Regions from separate parts of the Sphingomonas sp. Sph1(2015) genome, predicted to be linked through region 2. Evidence: predicted binding sites of a transcription regulator. Region 2 holds the regulator's gene; the other holds the start of a gene.
The links. The regulator LexA, encoded in region 2, represses DNA repair genes until DNA is damaged. The targets are predictions, from matches to a motif close to GTTCCNCNCTTGTTCT.
Positions count from the first base shown of each region.

Region 1: BSZ14_RS01610 (S24 family peptidase) is a predicted target of LexA. The motif match lies at 5,732-5,747, and genes of this name have one in related genera.

Region 1 is NZ_MQUI01000002.1:139,689-147,014, forward strand. It holds gene BSZ14_RS01580 (CitMHS family transporter) at 1-688, shown strand, start outside; gene BSZ14_RS01585 (YjbE family putative metal transport protein) at 693-1,340, shown strand; gene BSZ14_RS01590 (alpha/beta fold hydrolase) at 1,378-2,034, shown strand; gene BSZ14_RS01595 (TonB-dependent siderophore receptor) at 2,124-4,253, shown strand; gene BSZ14_RS01600 (hypothetical protein) at 4,351-4,578, opposite strand; gene BSZ14_RS01605 (hypothetical protein) at 4,725-4,910, shown strand; gene BSZ14_RS01610 (S24 family peptidase) at 5,049-5,657, opposite strand; gene BSZ14_RS19820 (hypothetical protein) at 5,763-5,939, shown strand; gene BSZ14_RS01620 (hypothetical protein) at 5,936-6,289, shown strand; gene BSZ14_RS01625 (TonB-dependent receptor) at 6,365-7,326, shown strand, end outside.
Region 2 is NZ_MQUI01000001.1:27,619-34,944, reverse strand. It holds gene gltX (glutamate--tRNA ligase) at 1-1,358, opposite strand, end outside; gene BSZ14_RS00160 (ComEC/Rec2 family competence protein) at 1,473-3,557, shown strand; gene lexA (transcriptional repressor LexA) at 3,710-4,390, opposite strand; gene BSZ14_RS00150 (molybdopterin molybdotransferase MoeA) at 4,446-5,621, opposite strand; gene moaC (cyclic pyranopterin monophosphate synthase MoaC) at 5,685-6,152, opposite strand; gene trpC (indole-3-glycerol phosphate synthase TrpC) at 6,149-6,925, opposite strand; gene trpD (anthranilate phosphoribosyltransferase) at 6,922-7,326, opposite strand, start outside.

The DNA.
Region 1 (7,326 bases), on a different contig from region 2:
CCATGTGAAGGCCAACGAACCGACCGCCTTCACCGGCATGGCCGTGTCGCAGTTCCCCGAGGCCCGCCGCCCGCACCTGCGCTGGTTCAACGGCGCGCTGACGCTGGCGCTGATCGCCGGGCTGGTGTCGGGCATCCTGCCGCTGTCGGTGCTGATGATGCTGGCCTTCGCCATCGCCATGATCGTCAACTATCCGCAGGTCGCCGAGCAGAAGGAGCGGATCGCCGCCCATGCCGGTAACGTCCTGTCGGTCGTCTCGCTGATCTTCGCGGCCGGTATCTTCACCGGCATCCTGTCGGGCACCGGCATGGTCGAGGCGATGAGCCAGGAAGTCGTCGGCTTCATCCCGCCGGTCCTGGGGCCGTACATGGCGCCGATCACCGCGATGCTCAGCCTGCCCTTCACCTTCTTCATCTCGAACGACGCCTTTTATTTCGGGATGCTGCCGATCCTGGCCGAGGCGGGGGCGCATTACGGCGTGTCGCCGATGGCGATCGCCCGCGCCTCGCTGATGGGCCAGCCGGTCCATCTGCTCAGCCCGCTGGTGCCGTCCACCTATCTGCTGGTCAGCCTGGCGGGCATCGATCTCGCCGATCACCAGCGCTTCACGCTGGTTCCCGCCGCCGTGGTATGCGTGGTCATGACGCTGGTCGGGATGGCGGCTCTCGCCTTCCCGCTGATGGGCTGATCCGATGGCAACGCTCTGGCAGCATATCGTCGCCGACTTCGCCGCGATCGGCTCTCCGGCCGCGCTCGCCGCCTTTGCCCAGGTCGTCATGATCGACGTCCTGCTGGCCGCCGACAATGCCATCGTCGTCGGCGCGCTGGCGGCGGGGCTGCCCCCGGCGATGCGGCGCAAGGTGATCCTGGTCGGGGTCGTCGCCGCGCTGGTCCTGCGTATCGGTTTCGCGCTGGTGGTGACGCAGCTGCTCCAGATCGTCGGGCTGGTGCTGGCGGGCGGGTTGCTGCTGGTCTGGGTCGCGTGGAAGATGTGGCGCGAGCTGCGCGGTGGTGCGGGCGAAGACGATCCCCTCGCCGAACAGGCCCCGCGCCGCTTCTGGGCCGCCGCCTGGGCAGTGGCGGTCGCCGACATCTCGATGAGCCTCGACAATGTCCTGGCGGTCGCGGGCGCGGCGCGCGACCATCCGGGCATCCTCGCCATCGGCCTGATCCTGTCGGTCGCCTTGATGGGCCTCGCCGCCAATGTCCTGGCGCGCGTGATCGAGCGCTATCGCTGGCTCGCCTATGTCGGTCTGCTCGTCATCCTGTGGGTCGCGGGCAAGATGATCTGGGAAGGACTGACCGACCCGTCGCGCGGCCTCCTGACCCTGTTCGCCTGACGCCTCCGCGCAACCTCAATCTCCGGGAGACATAGCCATGATCCGCAACGCGCCGCCCCTCGTCCTGCTGCCCGCCATGGGATGCGACGGACAGCTTTGGGCAAGACAGGTCGTCGACCTGAGCGACATCACCCATCCGATGCTGGGCGACCTGACCGTCGACGACACGCTGGAGGCGATGGCGGCGCGCGTGCTGGCCCATGCCCCGCCGCGCTTCGCGGTCGCGGGCGTCAGCCTGGGCGGCTATGTCGTGCTGGAGATCGTCCGCCAGGCCCCCGACCGGGTGCAGCGGGTGGCGCTGTTCGGCACCCGCGCCTCGATGCAGATGCGCCCGCGCACCGTCGCCGACCAGGGCCTGCTCGCCACCGCGCCGCATGCCGACCCGGCCCTCACCCCGATCGTCAGCGGCCCGGTGCAGGCCATGGCCGAGCGCGTCGGGGCCGCCGTGTTCGAGCGGCAGCAACGCGCCCTGCTCGCCCGTCCCGACATCGCCCCCGCCATCGCGGCGGTGCGGGTGCCGACGCTGGTCGCGGTGGGCGATCGCGACCGCATCTGCCTGCCCGCCGACGCACGCGCGCTGGCGGACCGCATCACGGGCGCGCGTTTCCACGAGATCCGCCATTGCGGCCATCTGGCCCCGATCGAGCGCCCCGGCGAAGTGACCATGTTGCTGCGCGACTGGTTGCAGGGCTGACGGGTCCTTCGCGGCGCCGCCGCAAACCATGGTTGCGCCCCGACGTTATGGCCGTTAATGCGAGTCGATAGCGATAAGGGGGTTAAGCGATGAATGTCCTGAACGGTGCGGCCAGCCTGGCCGCCTTGATGATCTGTGCCCCCGCCATGGCGGCGATGACGGACCCCATCGCGGACACCCCTCCCCCTGGCGAGGACATCGTCGTGACCGGGCGCGCGCAGCATCTCTACCGGGTCGACACGACGACCGTCGGCAAGGTAGCCGAGGATCCGTTGAACATTCCGCAGGCGCTGCAGGTCATCAATGAGGATCTGATCACCGACCAGGGTGCGCGCGACGCGACCGATCTTTATCGCAACATCTCGGGCGTCAGCGCCTTCAGCTATGCGGGCGTCACCTTTCGCGGCTTTCGACAGGACCAGTCCTTCTATGACGGTCAGCGCGGCAATCCCTTTATCGGTTTCTCGGTGCCGCAGCTGTTCACCGTCAGCCGGGTCGAGGTGCTGAAGGGACCCGCAGGTCTGTTCTTCGGTCCCGGATCGCCGGGCGGCATCATCAACTACGTCTCGAAGACGCCCAGCGAGGTCAGTGCGTTGCGCACGGTCGCGACGCTGGGCAATTACGATCGTGCGGGCCTTTCGTCGGAGGCGACGGGCAAGGTCGATGCGGACGGCGTCGTCACCTATCGCCTGGGCGGCTTCTACGAGGCGATGAAGCCCTTTCGCTACAATACGAAGAACACGTCGCTGATCGGCGATGGCGGCCTGTCCTTCCGCACCAACCAGGGCGGCAAGCTGACCGTGCAGGCCACGGTCTATGACAATTTCCTGCGCGGCAATCGGCTGCGCGGCGTGCCGGTCGACAATGACGGCAATTTCCTGGGCGATATCCGCTGGAACGCCAATGAACCCACCGACTTCCTCCATCTGAAGTCGCAGGCCTATCAGGCGCGCTACGCCACCGAGATCGGCGACGCGATCACTTTCGACGCGGGCGCGCGCTATTTCAAGGCGACGGAAACCCAGCAATATCACGAGGCCCGCGGCTTCGTGAGCGGCAGCTCCGACCTGATCGCGCGCGAGTTCCGCGACCAGATCCGCGACGTCGACGGCCTGTCCTTCATGGCCAACGCAACCGCAAAAGTGCCGCTGTTCGGCATGGTCCACAAATTCCAGGCGGGTGCCGACTGGTATGACGAAACCAGCATCCTCAACTCGCGCATCCTGCGCTCGGGCGTCACGCCGCTGAGCCTCGGCAAGCCGGTCTATACCGCGACCGGCCGCGACGTGGCCCGCGCCGCCGCCCTGCCCTTCGCCAAGACGGATACCCGCACCCGGCGCAAGGGCGCCTATCTTCAGGATCAGGTCAGCGTCACCGACGCGCTGCTGCTGGTCGGCGGTGTCCGTTACGACCAGTTCGACGACGCGGTGACCACCACCACCGCCGGGCGGGTGACCGCGAACCCGTCCTACAGCGACGGCCGCTTCACCTATCGCGCCGGGGCGATCGTCAAGCCGCGCAAGGACGTGTCGCTCTACGCCAGCTGGTCGGGCAGTTTCGAGCCGCAAAGCGCCGCCAACCAGAATCCCGATGCGGGCGGCCCCTTCGCGCCGGTCACGGGCGGGCAGGTCGAAGGCGGCGTCAAGTCGGTGCTGCTGGGCGGGCGGCTCCAGGCCAATGCGGCGGTCTATCGGATCGTCCGCCGCAACATGCTTCAGGTCGATCCCAGCCTGGCGCCCGTCAACGGGCAGGATCAGCTGCGCCCCATCGGCCAGGTGACGAGCAAGGGGATCGAGATCGACCTGGCGACCGACATCACGCCCAGCTGGGCGCTGATGGCCAATTACGCCTATAACGACACCCGGATCACCGGCACCGTTGCGGGCCAGTCGCTGACCAATGCGGTCGGCAACCGCTTCGCCAATGCGCCGCAGCACCAGCTCGGCTTCTGGACCCGTTATCAGTTCGCCCCGATCGGCACCGCGATCGGCTTTGGTGGCGAATATCTGTCGAGCCGGATCAGCCTGTCGGGCCAGGCGGTACAGCCCTATACGATCTTCGATGCCTCGATCACCAAGTCGCTGGGCATCATGGAGCTGATGCTGCGCGTTGATAACCTGTTCGACAGACGCTATGCCGCCTCCGGCTTCTCGCTGCAAAGCGGCAGCTTCCCGGGCGAACCCCGGACCATGCTGGCGGAATTGCGCTTTCGCTTCTGACCGGAGGCCGGCCGGTCGACGGGGGAAACGACGCCGTGAAGGCCGAAGTCATGGTCGTCACCATCGGCCGGATCGACCACATGTCGCGACCAGACACCTAGTGAACGGTGCCGACCGCCTCCTGGCAGGACAGCAGGTCGATCAGCCGCTCGATCTGGCGCCAGCGACAGAAATGGATGTGATTGCCCTGGTCGCGGCTGCGATCGGCGCGGGCAGCGGCTTCGCCGCTCGCCGCCAGGCCAAAGGTTTCCATCATCTCGGCGGCGTCCGCCACATCTCGACCGGTCAGGAATGGCGCGACATAAGCGTCGCGAAAATCGCGCATGGAATCTCCCCCCGGAACCGCGCCGTGAAACTTCGGAGGGCACCCCTAGGCGCGGGTTATGAATTTAACCACCCCCTGAAATGGTTAACCCGATTTCGACCATGGATGGCTGGTTTCGTGCCCCCGCGCATGGCAGGAATGGCGCCATGAACGACCCGCAAATACCGCGCCCTCCCCAGTCTTCCGCTCATGCCGGGGGCATCTTCATCGCGTTGGGCGTGGTCGGCGGGATCGTCGCGGGGCTGGCGACCGGCGAGGTCACCATGGGGGTATTGATCGGTCTGGCGATCGGGATCGTCGTGGCGCTGCTGATCTGGTGGTGGGGTAGGTAAATCATAATCCTCCCCGGTTCGGGGAGGTGGCAGGCCGAAGGCCTGACGGAGGGGGGGCTTCCACAAAGGTCGTCCCTCGTCGCAATCCCCCTCCACCGTCGCTGACGCGACGGTCCCCCTCCCCGCGAGCGGGGAGGATCAGCTCGGCAGCCGCATCTGCCAGACGACGCGACCGATCACCGCGATCGGACCGTCCGGCACCGGCGGCGCGGCGGGGTTGTCGCTGGTCGCGACCAGCCCCCCTGCCGCCAGCCGCACCCGCTTGACCATCAGCACTTCGCCGACCCGGATCACGTAAAGCCCGCCGCGCGCATTGGGCCGGACGTCGCGCTGATCGACCACCAGATGATCGCCGTCGAGCAGCCCCGGCGCCATCGAATCCCCCCGCACCCGGATCACCGAAGCCGCCCCGTCGCTGAGCCCCAGCCGCCTCGCCAACCCGCGATCGATCGCCTCGACACCGATCATCACCTCGTCATCGACCGTCGCCCCCGGCCCCGCCGACGCCGCGACCGCCAGCCGGGGGACCAGCATCGGTCCGGTTTCGGGCAGCGCGCCCAGCCGCGCCTCGGCCACCCCGAAAAACTCCGCCAGCTGCCGCCGGTCGGCTTCCGCCAGCACACGTGGGCTGCCGCGCTGCACGAACTGCTGGAGATAGGCGTCGTTGCGGCCGATCATCCGCGACAAGGCCGCCAGGCTGACCCCGGCATCCGCCGCAAGCGCCTGTAATGTCGTCCTGATGTCCATGCCTGCCATGCTCCCGAATATAGGCATAGGAATTTTCCTAGACAAGTTGGAAATCAGAACAGATCATGAACATCGGAACAAGAATCGGACTTTGGGAGAATGTCCATGGAATTGTTGGGAGTGATCGACCGCTATCTGAAGGCCAGCCTCATGCCCGAGACGAAGTTCGGGCGGCTGGCGGTCAATGATCCCCGGCTGGTCAGCGACCTGCGCAAGGGACGCGAGCCGGGGCCTGAGATGATCGCGCGCGTCACCGCCTTCATCAAGGGACAGACCGCATGACCGTTCATGCCCGGATCGAGCGCGCCCCGTCGCCGCGCACCACCTCCAGCCGCCGCCCCGCCGATCGTGGCGAACGGCTGGCCCGCACGCTGGTCGCCCATGCGGCGCGCGCCGGATGCGCGGTGCGGTTGACGGTCGCCATGGTCGAACCCTGGTGTTCGGTGACGTTCAGCGGATCGGTGATCGTCCTGACGCTCGACGCCATGCCCGGCCCCGCCCTGACCCGCTGGCTGGCTGCCCTGCCCGAAGCGGACATTCCGCTCGGCCGCGACCTGATCGCCGACATCGCGGTGGAGACGGAACCGCGCGGGTTGCGCGTCCTGCTATGCCTGGACGCGGCGAACGGATGACAGGCGCATGAATTTTTCCTTGATATGTTGTAACAAGACTGTAGTCGGCAAGGCATCACAAATCGGAGCCGTCCCTTGTTCAAGCCCGTTCTCCTGTCCGGCCTGTCCGTCACCGCGCTTGCCAGCCTGCTGGCCGCTCCCGCCGCCGCGCAGACCACCAACGCCACGGCGGCCAATCGCGGCCGCGAGATCGTCGTGACCGCGCCGGTCCAGCAGTCGGAGGCCGATGTGCTGTCGGGCACTTCGATCGTCACCGGCGCGGAACTGGAACGCTCGATCCGCCCGACCATCGGCGAGACGCTGGCGCGCCAGCCGGGCGTGTCGGCGACCTCGTTCGGCCCCAACGCCTCACGCCCCGTGCTGCGCGGTTTCCAGGGCGAGCGTATCCGCGTGCTGACCGATGGCATCGGTTCGATCGACGTGTCGAACACCAGCGTCGACCATGCCGTCGTCATCAACCCGCTGCTCGCCGAGCGGGTCGAGGTGCTGCGCGGTCCCTCGGCGCTGCTGTTCGGATCGTCGGCGGTGGGCGGCGTGGTCAACGTCATCGACACGCGCATCCCGCGCTCGGTGCCGGAAAAGGGTTATCGCCTGTCGGGCATGGCGACCTATGGCTCGGCCGCGACCGAGCGTTCGGTGGCGGGCGCGACGGATGTCGCGGTCGGCAAGCAGTTCGTGCTGCACGCCGATGGCTCGTACCTGAAGACCGACGACCTGAAGATCGGCGGCTATGTCCTGTCCCCCCGCGCCCGTGCCGAGGCGCAGGCGTCGGCGGCGCAGGCCCCCAACGATCCGCTCGACTTCGGCCGGGTCGCGAACCTTCGCGGTCGCCTGCCCAACACCGCCAGCGAGACCTGGACGGCGGGTGTCGGCGGGTCGCTGATCACCGACACCGGCTCGCTGGGCATCGCCTACAGCCATTATGACAGCCTGTACGGCGTGCCGGTCCGCTACACCCTGACGCCGGGGGGCGAGGAACCCGAAGCCCCGCGCCTCAGCCTGGTCCAGAACCGCCTCGACCTGCGCGGCGAGATCGA
Region 2 (7,326 bases):
CCCAGGCTTTCCTCGCGGCCCAGCAAAACGAGCACGTCGAAGATTCCCGGAGACGTCTTGCGTCCGGTCAAGGCAGCGCGGAGCGGCTGGGCGACCTGACCGAGCTTCACGCCCTCGGCTTCGGCCACTTTGCGTACCGCGTCTTCCAAAAGCTCCGTATCCCAGTTGTGCACCGCGTCAAGCGCGGTGTGAACGGAAAAGAGAATGCCCCGTGCCTTTTCGTCGAGCAAGCCGGTGGCGGCGTCGTCCAGGCTCAACGGACGGGTCGCGAAAAGGAAGCGCGCGCCGTCGGCCAATTCGTTCAAATTGGCGGCGCGCGGCTTCAGCGCGGGCATGGCGGCGGTCAGCAGCGCGACGTCTTCGACACCCATCCGCTTGGCGGTCAGCTCGGCCAGACGTGCATCATCGGCTTCGCGAATATAATGGCCGTTGAGATTTTCGAGCTTCTTCAGGTCGAAACGCGATGGCGCCTTGCCGACGGCGGCGAGGTCGAACCACTTCACCGCCTCGTCCCGCGCGATGATCTCGGCATCGCCGTGACCCCAGCCCAGGCGGAGCAGGTAATTGTCGAGCGCTTCGGGCAGGATGCCCATCTCGTCGCGATACGCCTCGATCCCGACCGCGCCGTGCCGCTTCGACAGCTTCGCGCCGTCCGATCCATGGATCAGCGGGATATGCGCATAGATCGGCTCGGCCCAGCCCATCGCCTTGTAGATGGGCAGCTGGCGAAAGGCGTTGTTCAGGTGATCATCGCCGCGGATGACATGGGTCACGCCCATGTCATGGTCGTCGACCACCACGGCCAGCATATAGGTCGGCGTGCCGTCCGAACGCAGCAGGACCAAGTCGTCCAACTCGGCATTCTGCACGGTGACGCTGCCCTGGACCCGATCCTCGATCGTGACCGCCCCGTCGCGCGGGGCGCGCAGGCGGACGACGAAGGGCTGGCCCTCCGGCGCGGTGGCGGGATCGGCGTCGCGCCAGGGCGAACGGATGCGCAGCGGCTGCTTGGCGGCCTGTGCCGCTTCGCGCTGGGCGGCGATCTCTTCCTGCGTCATGTAGCAGCGATAGGCATGGCCCTTGGCCATCATCTCGCGGGCGACCTCGGCATGGCGGTCGGCGCGGGCGAACTGGAACACGGCGTCGCCGTCCCAGTCCAGGCCCAGCCAGCGCATGCCGTCCAGGATCGCGTCGATCGCGGGCTGGGTCGAGCGGGCGCGATCGGTATCCTCGATCCGCAGCAGGAACTTGCCGCCATTCGCCCGCGCGAACAGCCAGTTGAACAGCGCGGTGCGCGCGCCGCCGATGTGAAGGAATCCGGTCGGCGAGGGCGCGAAACGGGTCACGACTCCGCTCATGGTCGATCCGGTGGCGATATCATGTGTTGCGCTCAACCGCGCATACTCCCAGCATAAGATTCGATGGCCCAGTCAGCCGCCGCAGCCCCTAGCATCAAGCGTCCGCGCCGCCAAATGCCGCGCCTTCGCGTGGTGGAGCAATGGGCCGAGGCCGAGCGGAACCAGATTCCGTTATGGACGCCGGTGATGCTGGGGGCCGGGATTGCGGCGTGGTTCGTGCTGCCCGATCCGCGAGCCTGGGCGGCAGTGGTGCTGGCGGCCGGGGGCGTCGGACTGGCGGCGGTGACCCTGTCCGATGGCGGGCGGGTGATGCGCGCCATTGGTGTGGCGGCGATGCTGGTCATGGCGGGAATGCTGCTGGCCTGGGCACGCGCCGAGTCCGTTCGTGCGCCTGTCCTCGCGCGGCCGGTGATGGCGGATATGGTCGCCGAGGTGGAGGCGGCCGAACCTTTGGCGGCGCGGCAGATCGTCCGGCTGATGCTGCGGCCTGTACAGGCGCAGGATGGGCGCGGGCGGCGTCTAAGGCTGCCGCCGCGGCTTCGAATATCGTTGCCGCAGGAGGACGCGCCGGTCGGATTGGGGCAGGGCGCACAAGTCCGGTTGCGGGCGCGGCTGATGCCCCCCGCCGGGCCGGTCGCGCCCGGAGGCTATGATTTCGCGCGCGCGGCTTGGTTTCAGGGGATCGGCGCCACGGGACGCGGTTTTGCGCCGGTGCGGATGCTGCGTTTGGCCGATCAAGGCCCCGGTTTGCGCCAGCGCCTGTCGCAGCGGATCACGGCGCAGGTTCCGGGCAGCGCGGGCGGGATCGCGGCGGCGCTGGCGACGGGCGATGTCGGCGCGATCGCGCAGGACGATGCGGAGGCGATGCGGCGCGCGGGGCTGGCGCATCTGCTGTCGGTCAGCGGCCTTCACATCACGGCGGTCGTCGGGATCGTGATGGTGCTGACGATCAGATTGCTGGCGCTCTGGCCATGGCTGGCGTTGCGGGTCCGACTGCCGCTGATCGGCGCGGCGGCGGGGGCGGTTGCCGCCGTCGGATATACGTGGCTGACCGGATCGGAGGTTCCGACGATACGGTCCTGTGTCGCGGCGATGCTGGTCCTTGCCGCCCTGGCCATGGGGCGGGAGGCGATGACGTTGCGCCTCGTTGCGGCGGGGGCGCTGATCGTGCTGATCTTCCGGCCCGAGGCGTTGGTGGGTGCCAGTTTCCAACTGTCCTTCGCGGCGATCACCGCCATTGTCGCGCTGCACGAGCATTCCGCGATCCGCCGCGGGCTGGGGCCGCATCCCGATTGGCGCTGGGCGGCCCTGCGACATCTGGGCGCGTTGCTGCTGACCGGATTGGTGGTCGAGGCGGCGCTGATGCCGATCGCCATCCATCATTTCCACAAGGCGGGGCTTTACGGCGCGCTGGCCAATATCGTCGCCATTCCCTGGACGACCTTCATCGCCATGCCGCTGGAGATGGTCGCCTTGTTGCTGGAGCCCATGGGGTTGGGTGGTCCTGTCTGGTGGTTGCTGGGACAGGCCCTGGGTCTGTTGCTGAAGCTGGCTCATGCCGTGTCCGCCATCCCGGGATCGGTGGTCGCCTTGCCCGTGGCGTCGGGATGGGCGTTCGGGCTGGCGGTCGTGGGGGGACTATGGATCGCTCTTTGGCGGACCCGGTGGCGATGGCTCGGGACGCCCGCATTGATGGCCGGGCTATCGGTCATGCTCGCCGCCCCTGCGCCCGACCTCATCGTGACCGGTGACGGGCGCCATGCCGGGATCGCGATGGGGCAGGGCATGGCGCTGCTGCGTGACCGGGCGGGGGATTATATGCGGACCACCCTGTCCGAACTGAGCGGCACCGATGCCCAGCCGATGGCGCTGGCCGATCAACCGGCGGCGCGTTGCGGGCGGGATATGTGCGTGACCGTTCTGGAGCAGGGCGGACGGCGCTGGCGGATCGCCGCGACGCGCAGTGGCTATCCGGTGCCATGGACAGAACTGGTCGCGCTTTGTGGCCAGATGGACATCATCATCGCCGACCGTCGCCTGCCCGATGCGTGCCGGCCGCGCTGGTTGAAACTGGACAGCACTGTCTTCAAGCGGACTGGCGGGATATCCATCCGGCTCGATCCCCCCATGGTGGGGGTGGTGCGCCAACCCGGCGATCGACATCCATGGTCGATCGCCGGACAAGGCGGAGGGCTATAGGCCTCTTCGTCAACCAGGTGCGATGTACTGGACAGCGTTCAAACCGTCTTCGCGGGCGGAGGCGTTCGCTGTCCGGAACCGGATAAGGGCGCCCGACGCCGACCGGCCCCATTTGCCATGGCCGAGCGGTCCGGCAGGGTTTTCCGCTGCCCTTATTCGTAGCGGCGCAAGATGCCCGATAACTTACCCTGCACCCGGACCTGCGCGGGCGCGTAACGCTGCGGATCATAGGCCCGGTTGGCGGGGTCGAGGCGGACCATCGAGCCCTCCCGCCGGAAATATTTCAGCGTCGCTTCGCTATCATCGATCAGCGCGACCACGATCTGTCCGTCGCGCGCGACATCGGTGCGGCGGATCAGCGCATAGTCGCCGTCCAGGATACCCGCCTCGACCATCGAATCGCCGGATACTTCCAGCGCATAATGCTCGCCCGAGCCCAGCAGCGCGGCGGGCACGGCCAGCATTGCGCTGTCTTCGAACGCTTCGATCGGCAAACCGGCGGCGATCCGGCCGTGCAGCGGGATTTCGACCACGTCATTGGCGGGTTCGATCGCCGGACGCGCGGCAGGCGTGCGAATGTTGCCAGACGCGGGTTCCGCCGCGGCAGGCTTCTCGGGCCGGTCGGGCATCCGCAGCACCTCCAGCGCACGGGCGCGATTGGGCAGGCGGCGAATGAAGTGGCGTTCCTCCAGCGCGGAGATCAGGCGGTGGACACCCGATTTGGACTTGAGGTCCAGCGCCTCCTTCATCTCCTCAAAGGACGGCGAGACGCCGGTTTCCTTCAAACGGTCGTTGATGAAGCAGACAAGCTCATGCTGCTTTGCGGTGAGCATCGCGATCCTCCGTCCAGAACAGACGCGGAACTTATATGGAACGTTTTGGCTTGCGTCAAGCGAGCATCAGGATTTCCGCCGAGTCGCCCATGGCGGCGGCGGGGGCATGGGGCGGGCGGATGATCAGGCAGGTCGACCGCGCCAGGGTCAGCAGCATCGAGCTGTCCTGAATGGCCGCCGCATGGACCCGCCCGTCGAGCATCGCGGCGCGCAGATAGTCGATGCGCGGACCATTGGCGGGCAAATCCTCGCCCAGCACGGCGGGAATGGGCTTGGGCAGGGGATCGGCGGCGCCCGCCAGATGCGAAATCAGCGGCCGGACGAACAGCGTCGCGGTGACGAAGGCCGAGACGGGATTGCCCGGCAGGCTGAGCACCACCGTATCGCCCAGTCGCCCGGCCATCATCGGCTTGCCGGGGCGAAGCGCGATGCGCCAGAAATCGACGCTGCCCCCGGCCGCCTTCAGTGCGGGCTGTACCAGGTCATGATCGCCGACCGAGGCGCCGCCGGTCGTGACCAGCAGATCGGCCTCGACCGAGGCAAAGGCGTCGCGCAGGCGTTCGAGATTGTCGGGCAGGATGCCCAGGTCGATGATCTCGACCGGCAGGTCGGCAAGCATCGCCGCCAGCATCACGCCGTTGGATTCGGGCAGGGCGGTGGGATCAGTGCTGCCGGGCGGGACCAGTTCGTCGCCGGTCGCGGCAATCGCGACCCGGACGGCCGGTCGGACTGGCAGGGTGGCGTGACCGCCGGTCGCGGCCACCGCGATCCGCGCAGGGGTCAATCGCTGCCCGGCGGCGACCAGCGTGGCACCTTCGGAAAAGTCCAATCCGCGCCGCCGGACATTGCGACCCTGATGGGCGGGGCCTTCACCTGCCAGCGTCAGGGTTGCGCCGTCACGTGTCGCTTCCTCCTGGACGAGAACGGTGTCGGCACCGTCCGGCAGGGCCGCCCCGGTAAAGATGCGCGTCGCCTGTCCGCAGTCTACCGAACCGGCAAAGGGCCGCCCCGCCGCGCTTTCGCCGATGACCGTCCACGGCCCCGGCATATCCTCGAAACGGATCGCATAGCCGTCCATCGCCGACAGGTCGTGCGCTGGCTGGGTCCGCCGTGCGGTCACGTCTCGGGCGGCCCAGCGCCCGGCGGCTTCGCGCAAGGGCAGTTCGACGACGGGGCGCGTGCTGCCCAGGGCGAGCAGCCGGGCCTGGGCTTCTAGGACGGGGAGAAGAATGACGGTCGCTCCTTTTGGCCCTAGGACGCTTTCGGGCAGCGTCCGTTCCGCGTATCGGAAGCGTCAGGCGTGCCAGTCGCCCGACTTGCCGCCCGTCTTGGCGATCAGGCGAATATCACCGATCACCATGCGCTTATCGAGTGCCTTTGCCATGTCATAGACGGTCAGCAGCGTCACCGATACGGCGGTCAGCGCCTCCATCTCGACGCCGGTCTGGCCCGCCGTGGCGGCGGTGGCGGTGGCGGTCACGCCTGCTTCGTCCAGCGCCAGGTCGATCTCCACCTTGCTCAGCGGCAGGGGGTGGCAAAGCGGGATGAGGTCGCTGGTCTTCTTGGCGGCCATGATGCCCGCCACCCGCGCGACCGCCAGCACATCGCCCTTCTGGACACTGCCCGCGCGGATCGCGGCGGCGGCGTCGCGGCTCATGGTGATGCGACCTTGCGCCACCGCCTGGCGCGCCGTGACCATCTTGGCCCCGACATCGACCATGCGGGCCGAACCCTCTTCGTCGAGATGGGTGAGGCCGCTCATCCGATCAGCGCGCGGGTCGCCGCCTCGACATCCTGCTGGCGCATCAGCGCTTCGCCGACGAGGAAGCAGCGGATGCCGTGCGCGGCCATCGCGTCCAGATCCTCACGGCTGGTCAGGCCGCTCTCGGCCACGAAGGTGCTGCCGGCGGGGGCATGGGCGACCAGCTCATAGGTGCGCTGAAAATCGACGGTGAAATCCCTGAGATCGCGGTTGTTCACCCCGATCAGCCGGGATTTCAGCCGGGCTGCCCGCTCCATCTCGGCGGCGTCGTGGACCTCGACCAGCGCGTCCATGCCGCACTCGATCGCCGCGGCCTCGATCTCCTGCATCTGGGTGTCGTCCAGGGCCGCTACGATGATGAGGATCGCGTCTGCTCCCAGCGCGCGCGATTCATGTACCTGCCAGGGATCGACCATGAAATCCTTGCGCAGAACCGGGATCGACACGGCTGCGCGGGCCTGTTCCAGGAACACATCGGCCCCCTGGAACCATCGCTCGTCGGTCAGCACCGACAGGCAGGCCGCGCCCCCCGCTTCATAGGCGCGGGCATGGGCGGGGGGATCGAAATCGGCGCGGATCAGCCCCTTGGAGGGGCTGGCCTTCTTCACCTCGGCGATCAGCGCATGGCCGGTCTTGGCGTCCAGCGCGGCACGGAACCCGCGCGGCGCAGAGACGGTCGCGATCTTGGCGTCGAGGTCGGCATGGGACATGGTCGCCTTGCGCGCGGCGACATCGGCGCGCTTGGTTTCCAGGATGCGGTCGAGCATCGTCATCGGTAAGCAATCCATCGATCGAGAAGCGCCGCGGCCTCGCCGGTATCGATGGCGCGGGCGGCGGCGACCGCGCCTTGGCGAAGGTCGGTGCTATGCCCGGCGACCAGCAGCGCGGCGGCGGCGTTGAGGAGAACCGCGTCGCGATACGCGCCCGGCTCGCCGGCGAGAAGGCGGCGAAGCGCCTCGGCATTGTGCCGCGCGTCGCCGCCACGAATGGCGGTGATGGGATGGCGGGGCAGGCCCGCATCCTCAGGCGTGATGGTGGCGGGCGCGGCAATGTCGCCGACCGAAACCGCGATGCTGGGGCCTGCGCCGGACAGCTCGTCCAGCCCTTCCTCGCCCGAGACGACCAGCGCAGTCTCGGCCCCCAGCTGCTCCAGCGCCTCGGCATAGACGGTCGC